2 regions of the Pseudomonas sp. PME37.24/006 genome follow, and region 1 is predicted to be linked to the other one. Evidence: predicted binding sites of a transcription regulator. Region 1 holds the regulator's gene; the other holds the start of a gene.
What was found. The regulator sigma-54, encoded in region 1, starts transcription at its own class of promoters, with help from an activator protein. The targets are predictions, from matches to a motif close to ANTGGCATNNANNTTGCTNT.

Region 1 (7,748 bases):
ACACGCTTTTTACTGCCGCCCGGCACGTTCACGAGGGAACGGCCGGGGGTCAGGATATTTTCAAGTCGGATCATAGGATAAGGACGAGGTCAGCGGGCCATTGCGCCCTGCTGGCGGTCGAGCTGTTTTTCCTTGTGCTTGATGAGTTGGCGGTCAAGTTTGTCGGTCAGTAGATCAATGGCAGCGTACATGTCTTCATGCTCGGCATTTGCCACCACTTCGCCTCCGGCGATATGCAAGGTAGCTTCGACTTTCTGCTTGAGCTTCTCGACCTCCAGGATGACCTGCACATTGGTGATCTTGTCGAAGTGCCGCTCGAGACGTCCGAGCTTTTCCTCGATGTAGCTGCGTAGTGCGTCTGTCACATCCAGCTGGTGTCCACTGATGTTGACTTGCATACCGCTTCTCCTTGTTGCCGTGTGTGAGTGGCAGGCTATAGACCTGCCGCAGGAACACTGGGGCTTGCTACGGGGCAACTCTAAAAACTGCCTACGTTGTTACCGCTGCGTTAACTGCCTCGCCAACGTTTTTAGAGATGCCCCTACAAGGGCGCTTACATCAATCGCTTGCGTTCGCTCGAAGGCGCTATACCGAGCGATTCACGGTACTTGGCGACTGTGCGGCGCGCCACTTGAATGCCCTGTGCTTCCAGTAAACCAGCGATCTTGCTATCGCTCAATGGCTTTTTCGCATTTTCCGCGGCGACCAGTTTTTTGATGATCGCGCGGATCGCGGTGGACGAACATTCGCCGCCTTCGGAGGTGCTGACGTGGCTGGAGAAGAAGTATTTCAGCTCGTAAATGCCACGCGGCGTATGCATGTACTTCTGGGTGGTGACGCGGGAAATGGTCGACTCATGCATGCCTACCGCTTCCGCGATGTCATGCAGTACCAGCGGCTTCATGGCTTCGTCGCCGTAGTCGAGGAAGCCGCGCTGATGCTCGACGATCTGCGTCGCGACCTTCATCAGGGTCTCGTTGCGACTCTGCAGGCTCTTGATGAACCAGCGTGCTTCCTGCAACTGATTGCGCATGAAGGTGTTGTCGGCGCTGGAGTCGGCGCGTTTCACGAAGCCTGCGTACTGCGCGTTGACGCGTAGGCGCGGCATGGCTTCCTGGTTGAGCTCCACCAGCCAGCGATCGTTGTGCTTGCGCACGATCACGTCAGGCACCACGTACTCGGGCTCGCTCGACTCGATCTGCGAGCCAGGGCGCGGGTTGAGGCTCTGAATTAGCTCGATAACCGGGCGTAGCTCGTCTTCCTTGAGCTTCATGCGGCGCATCAACTGGCTGTAGTCGCGGCTGCCGAGCAGGTCGAGGTAGTCGCTGGTGAGGCGCTGAGCTTCGCTCAGCCAGGGTGTACTGGTCGGTAGCTGACGCAATTGCAGAAGCAGGCACTCGCGCAGGTCGCGGGCGGCGATGCCGGAAGGCTCGAACTGCTGGATGCGGTGCAGCACGGCTTCGACTTCATCGAGCTCGACATCGAGTTCGGGGTCGAAGGCGTCGGTAATTTCTTCGAGAGTTTCTTCGAGGTAGCCCTGAGCGTTGATGCAGTCGATCAGGGTAACGGCGATCAGGCGATCCTTGTCGGACATCGGCGCCAGATTGAGTTGCCAAAGCATATGGCTCTGCAGGCTCTCGCCGGCGGAGGTGCGAGTGGTGAAGTCCCACTCGTCGTCGTCATTGCTTGGCAGGCTGCTGGCGCTGGTCTGGTAGACGTCTTCCCAGGCTGTGTCTACGGGTAGTTCGCTGGGGATGCGTTCACCCCAGTCGCCTTCTTCCAGATTGTCGACGGTCTGGGTGTTTTCCTGGAAGGTCGGCTCCTGAAATTTCTCTTCCTGAGCAGTCGCAGTGGTGGCACTTTCCGCACCGTCGGCCATGGGATCCGAATTGTCGAAGTCGTCGCCTTCTTCCTGACGCTCGAGCATCGGATTCGACTCCAGCGCCTCCTGGATCTCCTGTTGCAGATCGAGAGTCGACAGTTGGAGCAGGCGAATGGCTTGTTGCAGCTGCGGTGTCATCGTCAGCTGCTGGCCCATTTTCAGGACTAGCGATGGTTTCATTGCAGACCTTATCTGGCGTCTGTGCGCAATCCACGACAGGGCGCCAAAGCGCCACTAGGAAGCAAATTATATGCCTGAACCCGAGTGGTTTGCCTAGAGCCCGTTACCATTTCATTACGACCATGTCGTGGGGTAACAGGCTCTGGATGCCCATCGGTGGGAAAACCGTTACAGGCGGAATTCGTGGCCCAGGTAGACTTCCTTTACCATCTGGTTGGCCAGGATCGCAGCGGAGTCGCCCTCGGCGATCAGTTGGCCGTCGCTGACGATATAGGCGGTCTCGCAGATATCCAGGGTTTCGCGCACATTGTGGTCGGTGATCAGCACCCCAATGCCTTTGGCTTTGAGGTGGTGAATGATTTGCTTGATGTCACCGACCGAAATCGGGTCGACGCCGGCGAAGGGCTCGTCGAGAAGGATGAATTTCGGTGATGTTGCAAGGGCGCGGGCGATTTCTACACGGCGGCGCTCACCACCCGACAGGCTCATGCCCAGGTTGTCGCGAATGTGGGTGATGTGGAATTCCTGCAGTAGGCCCTCCAGTTCCTGCAGCCGCTGCGCGCGGCTCAGATCCTTGCGCGTTTCCAGGATCGCCATGATGTTATCGGACACACTGAGCTTGCGGAAGATCGACGCTTCCTGAGGCAGGTAGCCTATACCGGCGCGGGCGCGGCCGTGCATGGGCTGGTGGCTGACGTCGAGATCGTCGATCAGTACGCGGCCCTGATCGGCCTGAACCAGACCGACGATCATGTAGAAGCAGGTGGTCTTGCCGGCGCCGTTGGGGCCGAGCAAGCCGACGATCTGCCCGCTGTCGATGCTCAGGCTTACGTCGCGAACGACCTGGCGACCTTTATAGCTTTTGGCCAGGTGCTGGGCTTTCAGAGTTGCCATCGTTATTGGCCCTGCTCAGCGGCGGGTTTTTTCTGCGGCTGGATCACCATGTCGATACGCGGGCGCGGCGTCGACACATTGGTGCCCGTGGCGCGGCCTGCATTGACGATCTGTCGCTGGGTGTCATAGACGATTTTCTCGCCTTCGAAGGTGTTGCCTTCCTGAACCACCTTGGCCTGGTCGATCAGTACGATGCGCTCATTGGCAGCAAAGTACTGGATGGTCAGGCCGTAAGCCTTGACGATCTGCTTGTCGGCCGAGGGCTTCTGCTCGTAATAGGCGGGTTTGCCCACCGAGGTGAACACATCGACCTCACCCTTTGCGTTCTGGGTGATGGTGACGGTGTCGCCAGTGATTTTCAGGGTGCCCTGAGTGATGACGACGTCGCCGCGATACACTGCAACGCCTTGTTTGTCGTCCAGCTCAGCACTGTCGGCCTGCACGCGGATCGGTTGATCACGGTCGCTCGGCAGAGCCCAGGCGCTTGCGCTTCCGAGCGTGGCGCCGAGGCTGAGAAGTAGGGGGAGGGTTTTAACGAACCTCATGCTGGCCTCTTACGTTGGACTGCAGGAGCATCCTGCCGTCATTCAAGTACGCTTTCATTCCTTGTGCCGTGGTCACCCCGTTGGCCGCGTCGATTCTAACGGCTTGCTGGGTCTGCGCATATTCCTTCTGTGGGAATACGGTCAGGCGGCTGGTGGTAAGTATAGTGGCGCGGCCCTTTTCGTCTGTGCGTTCCACCCGCACCTGGTCGATCAATTCGACCTCGTCGCCATCGGGGCCTACCTCGCCGCGTGCGCTGCGTACTTTCCAGGGAAGCTCGGTGCCCCGGAACAGGTTCATGCGCGGTTCGGTCAGTAGGGTGACGTCGGTACTCTGCACATGCTCGAGCAGATCACTGGTCATGTCGCTCTGTACCTTGCCGTCGGGCAGGTACTGCACGCTGCGGGCGTTCACGGCGTAGAAGTCGATCGGGTTGTCCGGGCCGCTCTGCTGTGGCGCGCTGGAGAAACTGTCCGGGTTGATGTTCCAGTACCCGGCTGCCACCAGCAGCAGGGCGCCGAAGGTCAGCAGGACGGGTGTGATGAATTTGCGCAACATCAGTAAACCCCTAAAGGTAGGCCGCTTGGGCGGCTTCGAGAGTACCCTGGCCACGCATGATCAGTTCGCAGAATTCGCGTGCCGCACCTTCGCCGCCGCGCGCTTGTGTGACGCCGTGGGCATGCTCGCGCACAAATTCGTTGCCGCTGGCTACCGCCATACCCAGGCCGACACGGCGGATTACCGGCAGATCCGGCAAGTCGTCACCCAGGTAGGCCACCTGCTCGTAACTGAGGCCCAGCTCGGCGAGCAGCTCGTCGAGCACGTCGAGTTTGTCTTCACGGCCCTGGTACAAATGCTGGATACCCAGGTTCTGTGCGCGGCGCTCGACTACGGGAGTCTTGCGGCCGCTGATGATGGCCGTTCGTACGCCAGAGTTGATCAGCATCTTGATGCCCTGGCCATCCAGGGTATTGAAGGTCTTGAACTCGCTGCCATCAACGAGAAAATACAGCTTGCCGTCGGTGAGTACGCCGTCGACATCGAAAATCGCCAGTTTGATGGCGTGAGTGCGCTGCAGCAGGTCGTTCATCACATCACTCCCGCGCGCAGCAGATCGCCAAGGTTGAAGGCGCCTACAGGACGACCACTGGTATCGATCACTACCAGCGCGCTGATCTTGTTGTCTTCCATTATTTTCAGGGCCTCGGCGGCAAGCATATCAGCACGAGCGGTTTTGCCGTTGGGCGTCATGACGTCGTCGATGCACGCATCACGCACATCGATACCTTTATCCAGGGCGCGGCGCAGGTCACCGTCGGTGAAGACCCCGGCCAGGCGGCCGTCGTCTTCCAGTACGGCGGTCATGCCCAGGCCCTTCTGGGTCATTTCAAGCAGGGCTTCGCGCAGGCTGGTGCCACGATTGACCTTGGGCAGGCTGTCGCCAGCGTGCATGACGTTCTCGACTTTGAGCAGCAGGCGACGACCCAGGGCGCCACCGGGATGGGAGAAGGCGAAGTCTTCGGCAGTGAAACCGCGGGCTTCCAGCAGCGCGATGGCCAGGGCGTCGCCCAGTACCAGGGAGGCGGTGGTGGAAGAGGTCGGCGCCAGGTTGAGTGGGCACGCTTCCTTGGCTACGCGGGTGTCGAGGTTGACTTCGGCAGCCTTCGAGAGCGGCGACTCGGGGTTGCCGGTCATGCTGATCAGGGTGATGCCGAGGCGCTTGATCAGCGGCAGCAAGGTCACGATTTCGGCCGTGGAGCCTGAGTTGGACAGGGCCAGGACGACGTCGTCACGGGTGATCATACCCATGTCGCCATGGCTGGCTTCAGCAGGGTGCACGAAGAAAGCGGTGGTGCCGGTGCTGGCCAGGGTCGCGGCAATCTTGTTGCCGATATGTCCGGATTTTCCCATCCCGACCACCACCACACGGCCCTTGCTGGCGAGAATCAGCTCGCACGCCTTGACGAAGTCAGCGTCAATACGGGGCAGCAGCTCTTGTACCGCCTCGATCTCTAGACGGATGGTGCGCTGTGCGGAATCAATCAGGTCGCGGGTCTGGTTCATGCTCTGCTTGGGCTGCTGTACGAAAAAGACAGGGATTATAGCGGGAAAGACTCCGCGACTCATCATCCATGGCGTGGCTGCGAAATGGCAAAGCTGTCACAAGCCTGAACGTCGTGGGTTCTCAGCTTTGGTGGGCTATTGGGCAAATGCTATAGTCCGCAACCATTTTGGGGCCCGTGTGGCTGATCATCGTGTCCTTATTCCGATGCGGGGCGTCAGATTAGGAAGGCAGTACGTAATGGAGTTCCGATGAGCGCCGAAAATCAGTATGCGGTCGAGCTTAAAAACGTAAGTTTTCAGCGCGGCGAGCGTCACATCTTCAAGAACGTCGACATATGCATCCCGCGGGGCAAGGTTACCGGGATCATGGGGCCCTCTGGCTGCGGTAAAACCACGCTGTTACGGCTGATCGCGGCCGAGCTGCGGCCCAGCAGCGGCCAAATCCACGTCAACGGCCTGAATCTGCCTGATCTGTCGCGCAGTGAACTGTTCGACATGCGCAAGCAAATGGGCGTGCTGTTCCAGAGTGGTGCGCTGTTTACCGATCTGGATGTGTTCGAGAATGTGGCATTTCCTCTGCGTGTACACACTCAACTGCCCGAAGAAATGATTCGTGACATTGTTCTGATGAAGCTGCAGGCGGTTGGCTTGCGTGGCGCGATCGAGTTGATGCCCGATGAGCTCTCCGGCGGTATGAAGCGGCGCGTTGCGTTAGCTCGGGCAATTGCTCTGGATCCACAGATACTGATGTATGACGAGCCGTTCGTGGGGCAGGATCCAATTGCCATGGGCGTGCTGGTGCGCCTGATCCGTTTGCTCAACGATGCGTTGGGCATCACCAGTATCGTGGTGTCCCACGATCTGGCGGAGACAGCGAGCATCGCCGATTACATTTATATAGTTGGCGACAGCCAAGTGCTGGGTCAGGGAACACCCGCCGAGCTGCGCGACTCTGAGAATCCGCGGGTACGGCAGTTCATGCAGGGAACGCCGGACGGGCCGGTTCCCTTCCATTTTCAAGCGCCGAGTTACCACGACGATCTACTGGGGAGGCGCTGATGCGCAGGACATCTTCACTCGAGCGCGTGCGCCTGTTCGGGCGTGCGGGCATCGACGTGGTTGCCACGCTGGGGCGTTCGACGATCTTTCTGCTACGCGCGCTGTTCGGGCGGGGTACGTCAGGTAATTCGCTGCAGTTGTTGATCAAGCAGCTGTATTCGGTGGGCGTCCTTTCACTGGCGATTATCGTGGTTTCCGGCCTGTTCATCGGCATGGTGCTGTCGCTGCAGGGTTTCAGCATTCTTGCTAAGTATGGTTCCGAGCAGGCGGTCGGGCAGATGGTTGCGCTGACTCTGCTGCGTGAACTGGGGCCGGTGGTCACTGCGCTGCTATTCGCCGGTCGCGCGGGTTCTGCGTTGACCGCCGAGATCGGCAACATGAAGTCCACCGAGCAGTTGTCGAGCCTGGCGATGATTGGTGTCGACCCGCTCAAGCACATCGTTGCACCGCGGCTTTGGGCCGGCTTCATCTCCATGCCGCTGCTGACCATGATTTTCAGCGTGGTCGGCATCTGGGGCGGGGCGATGGTCGCCGTCGACTGGCTGGGCGTTTACGAAGGCTCATTCTGGGCCAATATGCAAAACAGTGTTTCGTTCCGCGAGGACGTACTCAACGGGATAATCAAAAGCCTGGTCTTCGCCTTCGTCGTTACCTGGATCGCCGTGTTCCAGGGTTACGACTGCGAGCCCACCTCCGAAGGTATCAGCCGCGCGACCACCCGAACGGTGGTGTACGCCTCGCTGGCCGTATTGGGGCTGGATTTCATTCTGACCGCTTTGATGTTTGGAGATTTCTGATGCAAAACCGCTCGATGGAAATCGGTGTCGGCCTGTTTCTCCTGGCCGGCCTGCTGGCCCTGCTGTTGCTGGCTCTACGTGTCAGTGGCCTGGCACCTGGCAACGCCGTCGACACCTACAAGGTCTACGCGCACTTCGACAATATTGCCGGCCTCACCATGCGCGCCAAAGTGACCATGGCGGGGGTGAGCATCGGTCGTGTGACGGCGATCGATCTGGATCGTGACAGTTACACCGGGCGCGTAACGATGGAACTCGACGGCAGTGTCGACAATCTTCCGGTGGACTCTACTGCGTCGATTCTCACCGCAGGCTTGCTCGGTGAAAAG
Region 2 (7,748 bases), 730 kb from region 1:
TTTAGCGGTGCCACCGCTGCTGTCATAGAGCGAAGGCGTTTCGTTGCCGCGCAAAATACCGAGCATGTTTTCTGTTGATTTCTGGCTTGATCGGATGATCCGGCCATTGCGCAGGTTGGCGCTCTGGCAGCTCTCCAGCAGGCTACTCAGTTTATCGCTAGCGGTCACTAGGGCATCACCCTGATCCGAACGCTCGGCGAGCGCCAGCAAGCCGGCGCGATCAGCGCTCAGGTTGAAGCCGAGGAGTATCTGGGTGCGATGCTTGCCATGCTGGTCAAGGCTGGCCAGCAAGGGCTGCTTGTCTGCCAGTATCTGCTGCAGGCGCGGCAAATCATGCTCGCTCAGGGCCTGGAATTCGGCTTCGATCAGCTCAAGCAATTGCTCGGCGTGGCCGATATCTTCATTGAATAGGTCGAGCAGGGGCGTAGCGTTCATAAGCGGGCTCTCTGGGGAAGAAACTGTTCAAGATCTGTCGGCCAACAAGCCAGCAAAACGGCGAACGGTCTCTAGGCGTCCAACACCCCAGTACAAGCCCGAAGACTAGCGCTGGGACTCGAAATTGAGCAGTTTGCTCGCGACGCGCTGGCTATCGACCTGGTAAGTGCCGTCAGTAATGGCTTGCTTGAGCTTGGCTACCCGGTCGGTATCGACGGCAGGCTGGTCGCGCAGCTTGTCGACGGTTTTCTGTAATTGCTGTGCTTCACTGCTCAGCTGAACGGATTCACCGCTCTTTGCGCTGACAGCCGCTTTCTGGGCGGCGGCTTCGTTACCACCGGCCTTGTTATCGATGGCTTCGTTCTTGCCGCCCTGGGCGCTACCGGCACGTGTTGTGCTGGCTGGCGTGGTGCTGTTGAGTCGGTTGAAATCGATGACCATGATGCAAAACCTCTGACAGAGTTTGGACGCTTGCCTAGTTTGTCGGCTATGCCCAGAAAAACTTTAGGCAAAAAATTGCGTCGCTTGCACAGTCTAAAACACCCTCATTCTCCAGTCAGCCAGTCCGTTCGACAATGCCTGTAGAAATAAATGCAAGTCATGCCTACATGGAGACTTCAACCTGCCCCGGGCCTAGCACTCTGGCGCGAACCACCCGTTGCGAGCGCTGGTTGCGCACACTGATCTGCTTACCCACGGCACCGTCGGAAAGCGCCTCGCCGGGCATGCGCACATTGATACCACCGCTGCGTGCGCTGATCACTACCTGATCGCCGCGGCGGATTACCTCTGCCTGACGGATGTGTGTGGGGGCCAAGACTTGATCTGGCAGCATGGCGCGGGTGGCTTTTCTGCCGATCGCTTGTTCTACATCAGTCAGATAGCCCTGGTTGAGCAAGCCTACATCTCGCTCCGCCAGCATTACATCGGCTTCGCTGAGCACGCCTTCGCGTTTGACGGGCTGCACCAGGGTAACCACCTCACGATACAGGCGCACCTGACCGGGAACGAATACCGTCCAAGGTGCTGCGCCATCGCAACGTACGCGCATGGTGACTCTGCCTACTGGTTCGGCTGGCGTTTCCAGGGTTGTCGTCAGCGATTGATCACATAACGGTAGCCGCAGGCGTGGATCCAAGCGGTTGATCTGAATCTCGTGGCGCGCCTGGATATTGCTGCGCTGCAAATAGTCCTCTACGGCCTGCTCAAGAAAGCGCTGAGTCTCGCCGATAAGCTGATCGGGCAGGGTGACTGAGGCAGTTGTCAGCGTGCTATAGCCGAGTGCCAGTAAAGCAGGTAAAACTGCCAAGCAACGAAGGCTCTTGGTTATCGAGCGTCGAATAATTGTCGTTTGTGCATTCATGCCTGGTTGGAAGCAAGGTGCGTGCCGCCTGCTACGCTAACTAAATCTGATGTGTTACTGGAATCATGGGAGCCCGTACATGGCCGGTGTGATGGATTCGGTCAACCAGCGTACTCAGCTGGTTGGGCAAAATCGCCTAGAACTGCTGCTGTTTCGTCTCGATGGCCCACAGCTGTACGGGATCAACGTCTTCAAGGTGAAGGAGGTGTTGCAATGCCCGAAACTCACCATCATGCCCAAGTCGAGCCCGGTGGTTCGCGGTGTGGCGAGCATCCGCGGCGGCACTATTCCGATTCTGGATCTGTCCATGGCGACAGGCAAACGGCCGTTGGGTGGTGATCTGCAGAGCAGCTTCGTCATCATCACTGAGTACAACACCAAGGTGCAGGGTTTCCTGGTGCGCTCTGTGGAGCGCATCGTCAATATGAACTGGGAAGAAATTCACCCGCCGCCCAAGGGGGCAGGGCGCGACCACTATCTGACGGCAGTAACGCGTCTGGATGACAAGCTGGTCGAAATCATCGACGTGGAGAAAATTCTCGCCGAAGTAGCACCGACCTCCGAGGTTATCTCCGTTGGCGTGGTGGACGTTGAGACCCAGACCAAGGCGGTCAGTCAGCATGTGCTGATCGTCGATGACTCTTCGGTCGCGCGTAAACAGGTGATGCGTTGTCTGCAGACGGTCGGCGTCGAGGTGACTGCATTGAATGACGGGCGTCAGGCACTGGATTTCCTACGCGCGATGGTGGATGAGGGCAAGTCGCCGGAGCAGGAACTATTGATGATCATCTCCGACATTGAAATGCCTGAGATGGATGGTTATACGCTCACCGCGGCGATTCGCACTGATCCGCGCATGCAGAAGCTGCACATTCTCCTGCATACTTCGCTGTCCGGAGTATTCAACCAGGCGATGGTGAAGAAAGTGGGTGCAAACGATTTTCTGGCGAAATTTCGTCCGGACGATTTGGCTTCTCGTGTGGTCGAACGCATCAAGTCGAGCGATCACTCGGCATAAGGTATGAGTTGCCTGGTGTTTTTGGCCGGGTGCTGGCGGTAAAGTCGGTAGGCGTGCATTGGCGCGCTTGCCGTATTCGACTTTCATAGATGGGCGAGGCTTCGCGAGTGTCTTCAGGTAATTTGGATTTCGAACAGTTCCGGATCTTTCTGGAAAAAGCCTGTGGCATCGTACTGGGTAGCAATAAGCAGTACCTGGTTTCCAGTCGGCTGAACAAGCTGATGGAGACCAACGGCATCAAGACGTTGGGTGAGTTGGTGCAGCGCATGCAGACTCAGCCACGCAGTGGGTTGCGCGAGCAGGTAGTCGACGCCATGACCACCAATGAAACCCTGTGGTTTCGTGATGCCTACCCGTTCGAAGTGCTCAAAAATCGTGTGCTGCCCGAGCTCATCAAGGCCTATCCGGGGCAGCGGCTGCGTATCTGGTCGGCGGCCTGTTCGTCGGGGCAGGAGCCGTATTCGCTGTCGATGAGCATCGATGAGTTCGAGCGCAGCAATATCGGCCAGCTCAAGACTGGTGTGCAGATCGTGGCTACCGATCTGTCACCGACCATGCTCAATAACTGTAAATCGGGCGAGTACGATAGCTTGGCCATGGGCCGGGGGCTCGCTCAGGAGCGTCTGCAGCGTTATTTCGATCCCAAAGGGCCTGGGCGCTGGGTGGTCAAGCCAGCCATCAAGAGCCGCGTCGAGTTCCGCCCGCTGAACTTGCTGGACAGCTACGCGAGCCTCGGCAAGTTCGACATCGTGTTTTGCCGCAACGTACTCATCTACTTCTCCGCCGAGGTGAAGAAGGACATCCTCACGCGCATTCACGCCATGCTCAAGCCAGGCGGCTATCTGTTCCTCGGCGCTTCTGAAGCCCTCAACGGCTTGCCTGAGAAATACCAGATGGTGCAGTGCAGCCCTGGGATCATTTACAAAGCTAAGTGATCCGACTCGCGAATAGAAAACGGGAGGCCTTGGCCTCCCGTTTTCTATTCTGCCTTACCCATTACGCCTGACAGTGTTCTGTCACTTGCGCGTCAGAAAAGCGGCAAATCTCCGTCGGATTGCCGCTGCCACCTTGCCAATCGGCGGAAAAGCTTTGCCGCTTGGATCTCTTGTTCCTTTTGTTTTTAGCATATCAGGCTGATTTATAAGATAAAAAATAAATTGGCACGTGCTTTGCTGTGAGGTTTGTACGCAAACAGGCTCGCCGCCACGGCAAAGGTTCCTGAGATGAGCATCAGCTTCGATAGCGCACTTGGCATTCATGAGAAGGCATTGGGCTTCCGCGCCCAGCGTGCCGAGGTGTTGGCCAACAACATGGCTAACGCCGATACCCCCAACTACAAGGCCAGGGATCTGGACTTCGCCTCCGTGCTGGCCCAGCAGGCAGCCAAGAGTGGCGGCAGTGGTAATTCGGGGCTGAAAACCACGAATAGCCGCCATATCGCAGCAGAAGGCGTGCCAATGGGCGATGCGGCGCTGGCCTATCGAACACCGACTGCGCCTTCGATCGATCAGAACACCGTCGATGCTCAGCTCGAACAAGCCAATTATGCCGAGAACTCGGTTGCCTTCCAGGCCAGCTTCACGCTGCTAAACAGTAAATTCAAAGGGCTCGTCAGCGCCCTGCGTGGTGAATAAAGGAGCCTGATATGTCACTTACCAGCGTTTTCAATATCGCCGGAACCGGCATGAGTGCCCAGAGCACTCGCCTGAATACCATTTCCAGCAACATCGCCAACGCCGAATCGGTCTCATCGAGCATCGATCAGACCTATCGGGCACGTCACCCGGTGTTCGCTACCGTATTTCAGCAGGCGCAGGGCGGTGAAAACGGCTCGCTGTTCGCTGATCAGGATCAGTCGGGTGCCGGTGTTCAGGTGCTCGGTATCGTCGAGGATCAGAGCAGTCTGATGCCGCGCTACGAGCCTAATCACCCGGCCGCCGATGAAGCCGGCTATGTGTATTACCCCAACGTCAACGTGGTCGAGGAGATGGCGGACATGATTTCTGCCAGTCGCGCCTTCCAGACCAACGTGGAAATGATGAATACCGCCAAACAGATGATGCAGCGCGTTCTGACCTTGGGTCAGTGAGCCGGGAGTGAGAAATGAGCACTGTTGATGGCGTCAGCTCCAGTTCGGTACTGGACAAGTATCAGGTCAAGCAGGATTCCACCACACAGAACAAGGAGCTGGGCAAGGATCAGTTCCTCAACCTGCTGGTGGCGCAGCTGAATAACCAGAACCCACTAGAGCCTCAGGGCAACGGCGAGTTCATCGCGCAGTTGGCGCAATTCAGTACTGTGGAAGGGGTCGAGAAGCTCAACTCGAGCATGGAGACCATTTTGTCCGGCTATCAGTCCTCCCAGGCCCTGCAGGCTTCTTCGCTGGTCGGTCGCAAGGTGATCGTGCCGGTGGACAAGGCGGTGGTCGATACCAGTGAAAGCTTCAAGGCCAGTGCGGTGCTGCCAACCAGCAGTAGCAACGTGTACGTCAACGTGTATGACAGTGCCGGTTCGGTGGTCAGTCGTATCAATCTGGGTGAGCAGCAGGCTGGCAACGTGAGCTTCATCTGGGACGGCAAGGACTCCAGCGGCAATGTGATGAAGCCGGGCACTTACAGGTTCGAAGCACAGGCGACCTATGGCAATGAAACCAAGGGGCTCTACACCTTGCTGCCGGCCAACGTCGACAGCGTCACCCTGGGTGGCAACGAATTGATGCTCAATCTTGCGGGTATTGGCAATGTGCCGCTGTCGCAGGTGCAGGTCATTGGTCAGTAATTAACAGGCTGTAACTGCCGGGCTTTCGGCAAGGAGATTTTTCATGTCGTTCAATATCGGTCTTAGTGGCCTGCGCGCTGCGACCAGTGACCTCAACGTGACGGGTAACAACATTGCCAACGCCGGTACCGCTGGCTTCAAGCAGTCGCGTGCCGAGTTCGCCGACCTGTATGCCTCGTCGATGCTCAGCAGCGGCTCCAACCCGATCGGTAGTGGGGTGCTGCTCAGCGATGTATCGCAGCTGTTCAGCCAAGGCAACATCAACTACACGCAGAACTCGCTGGATCTGGCCATCAATGGCAGCGGTTTCTTCCGTACCAGTAACAACGGTGATATCAGCTATACCCGTGCCGGTTACTTCGGTACCGACCGCGAAGGCTTCATCGTCAACAACTTCGGGCATAACCTGCAGGGTTATGGGGTAGACGCCAACGGTAATCTGCAGAACGGCATCATCGGCAACCTCCGTGTGGAGACGTCCAGCCAGGCGCCGCGGGCGACGGGTACGATTACTCAGCCGTTCAACCTGAACTCGACTGAAACCGTTCCAGTGCTGCGGCAGAGTGCCTATGACGGCGCCTACCAAACGGCCTTCAATGGTTCACTGTTGCCGGGTAACCCCAACCCGACTCCTGCTGAGATCGCGGCTGCGACTGCGGCAGCCACACCAGCAGAGCTTGCGGCCGCGAATGCAGCGGGCGCTACTGCGGGCTCCACTGCGGCCAACGCCTCTTTCAACCCGGCGGATCCGACCAGTTACAACCGATCGACGTCGGTGAATATTTATGATGCTCAGGGCAATGCTCACTCCTTCACCCAGTACTTTGTGAAGACCGGTGCCAATAGCTGGGACATGAAGATTCTGGTCGACGGCCGGAACCCGCTGGATCCGACCAACACTCAGCCGCTTTCGGCTGCCGTGAGCTTCGACGCTGCCGGTAAACTGCAGACTATCGATGCGACTGGCCTGAGCACAGGGTTGTCGCTGAACCCCGACGGCACCATCAGCATGAACGGCTGGATTCCGGCGGCACCCACCAATGCCGAAGGCACCACCTGGGCCGCCAACGGCTCCGAGGCCAGTGCGGCGGTGAAGTTCGATTTCCGCGGTTCTTCGCAGTACAACAGCACGTTCTCGGTTGCCAAGGTCGTGCAGGACGGCTACAGCACAGGTGAGTTGTCGGGCCTTGAAATTGATGAGACCGGTGTGCTCTTTGCTCGCTATACCAATGGCCAAACCAAGGTTCAGGGCCAGCTAGTATTGGCTAACTTCGCCAATATGCAGGGGCTTACACCGGTCGGCAAAACGGCCTGGGTTCAGTCGTCGGCATCTGGCGAGCCGGTCATCGGTACGCCGAAGAGTGGCACGCTGGGTACTTTGCAGTCCGGTGCGCTGGAAGACTCCAACGTCGAGTTGTCAGAGCAACTGGTCAACCTGATCGTTGCCCAGCGTAACTACCAGGCCAACGCCAAAACCATCGAGACCGAGAGCGCCATCACGCAGACGATCATCAACCTGCGTTGATGCATGCGTCAGGGAGTTGTTGCCGCTAGCGGCAACAACTCGCCAAACGACAAATTACAGGCTCCTTCGGGAGCCTGTTTCGTTTCTATAAACCTATTAAAATCATGTGCTTGCGTATTTTTAATGAGAGTGGCACGTGAATTGCTTTTAAGCTCTTGTCAGAGTCGCGGGCGAGTTGCCCCACCTCGGAGGAAACATGGACAAGATGCTGTACGTCTCCATGACTGGTGCCCACAACAATACGTTGGCCCAGCGTGCCCACGCCAACAATCTGGCGAACATCTCCACGAGCGGTTTTCGCCGTGATTTCGAGCAAGCCCGCGCGATGCCGATTTTTGGCGAGACCCAGCCGTCGCGCGTGTTCGCCATGAGCGAGCGGCCAGGCACCGATTTCACTCCGGGCTCCCTGCAGGAAACCGGCCGTGACCTGGATGTCGCGATTGGTGGCAAGGGCTGGTTGGCTGTGCAGGCACCTGATGGCACCGAAGCCTACGTGCGTACCGCAAGCCTGAACGTTGATGCCCAGGGCATGCTGCGTACCGGCAATGGTATGCCGGTAATGGGCAATGCTGGGCCGATCGCCGTGCCGCCTGAGCAGAAGATCGAGATCGGCCAGGATGGCACCATCA

Region 2: a site for sigma-54 is predicted at 3,973-3,992, ahead of flgB (flagellar basal body rod protein FlgB). Genes of this name have one in related genera too.

The regions. Positions count from the first base shown of each region.
Region 1 covers NZ_JBVHNL010000001.1:361,615-369,362, forward strand. The annotation lists gene ptsN (PTS IIA-like nitrogen regulatory protein PtsN) at 1-74, opposite strand, end outside; gene hpf (ribosome hibernation-promoting factor, HPF/YfiA family) at 90-398, opposite strand; gene ACZ3GY_RS01630 (RNA polymerase factor sigma-54) at 554-2,062, opposite strand; gene lptB (LPS export ABC transporter ATP-binding protein) at 2,231-2,956, opposite strand; gene lptA (lipopolysaccharide transport periplasmic protein LptA) at 2,959-3,501, opposite strand; gene lptC (LPS export ABC transporter periplasmic protein LptC) at 3,488-4,057, opposite strand; gene ACZ3GY_RS01650 (KdsC family phosphatase) at 4,068-4,589, opposite strand; gene ACZ3GY_RS01655 (KpsF/GutQ family sugar-phosphate isomerase) at 4,589-5,563, opposite strand; gene ACZ3GY_RS01660 (ATP-binding cassette domain-containing protein) at 5,813-6,622, shown strand; gene mlaE (lipid asymmetry maintenance ABC transporter permease subunit MlaE) at 6,622-7,419, shown strand; gene mlaD (outer membrane lipid asymmetry maintenance protein MlaD) at 7,419-7,748, shown strand, end outside.
Region 2 covers NZ_JBVHNL010000001.1:1,091,839-1,099,586, forward strand. The annotation lists gene ACZ3GY_RS05090 (flagella synthesis protein FlgN) at 1-435, opposite strand, end outside; gene flgM (flagellar biosynthesis anti-sigma factor FlgM) at 541-876, opposite strand; gene flgA (flagellar basal body P-ring formation chaperone FlgA) at 1,040-1,798, opposite strand; gene ACZ3GY_RS05105 (chemotaxis protein CheV) at 1,878-2,816, shown strand; gene cheR (protein-glutamate O-methyltransferase CheR) at 2,924-3,751, shown strand; gene flgB (flagellar basal body rod protein FlgB) at 4,040-4,450, shown strand; gene flgC (flagellar basal body rod protein FlgC) at 4,462-4,905, shown strand; gene flgD (flagellar hook assembly protein FlgD) at 4,920-5,594, shown strand; gene ACZ3GY_RS05130 (flagellar hook protein FlgE) at 5,638-7,119, shown strand; gene ACZ3GY_RS05135 (flagellar basal body rod protein FlgF) at 7,316-7,748, shown strand, end outside.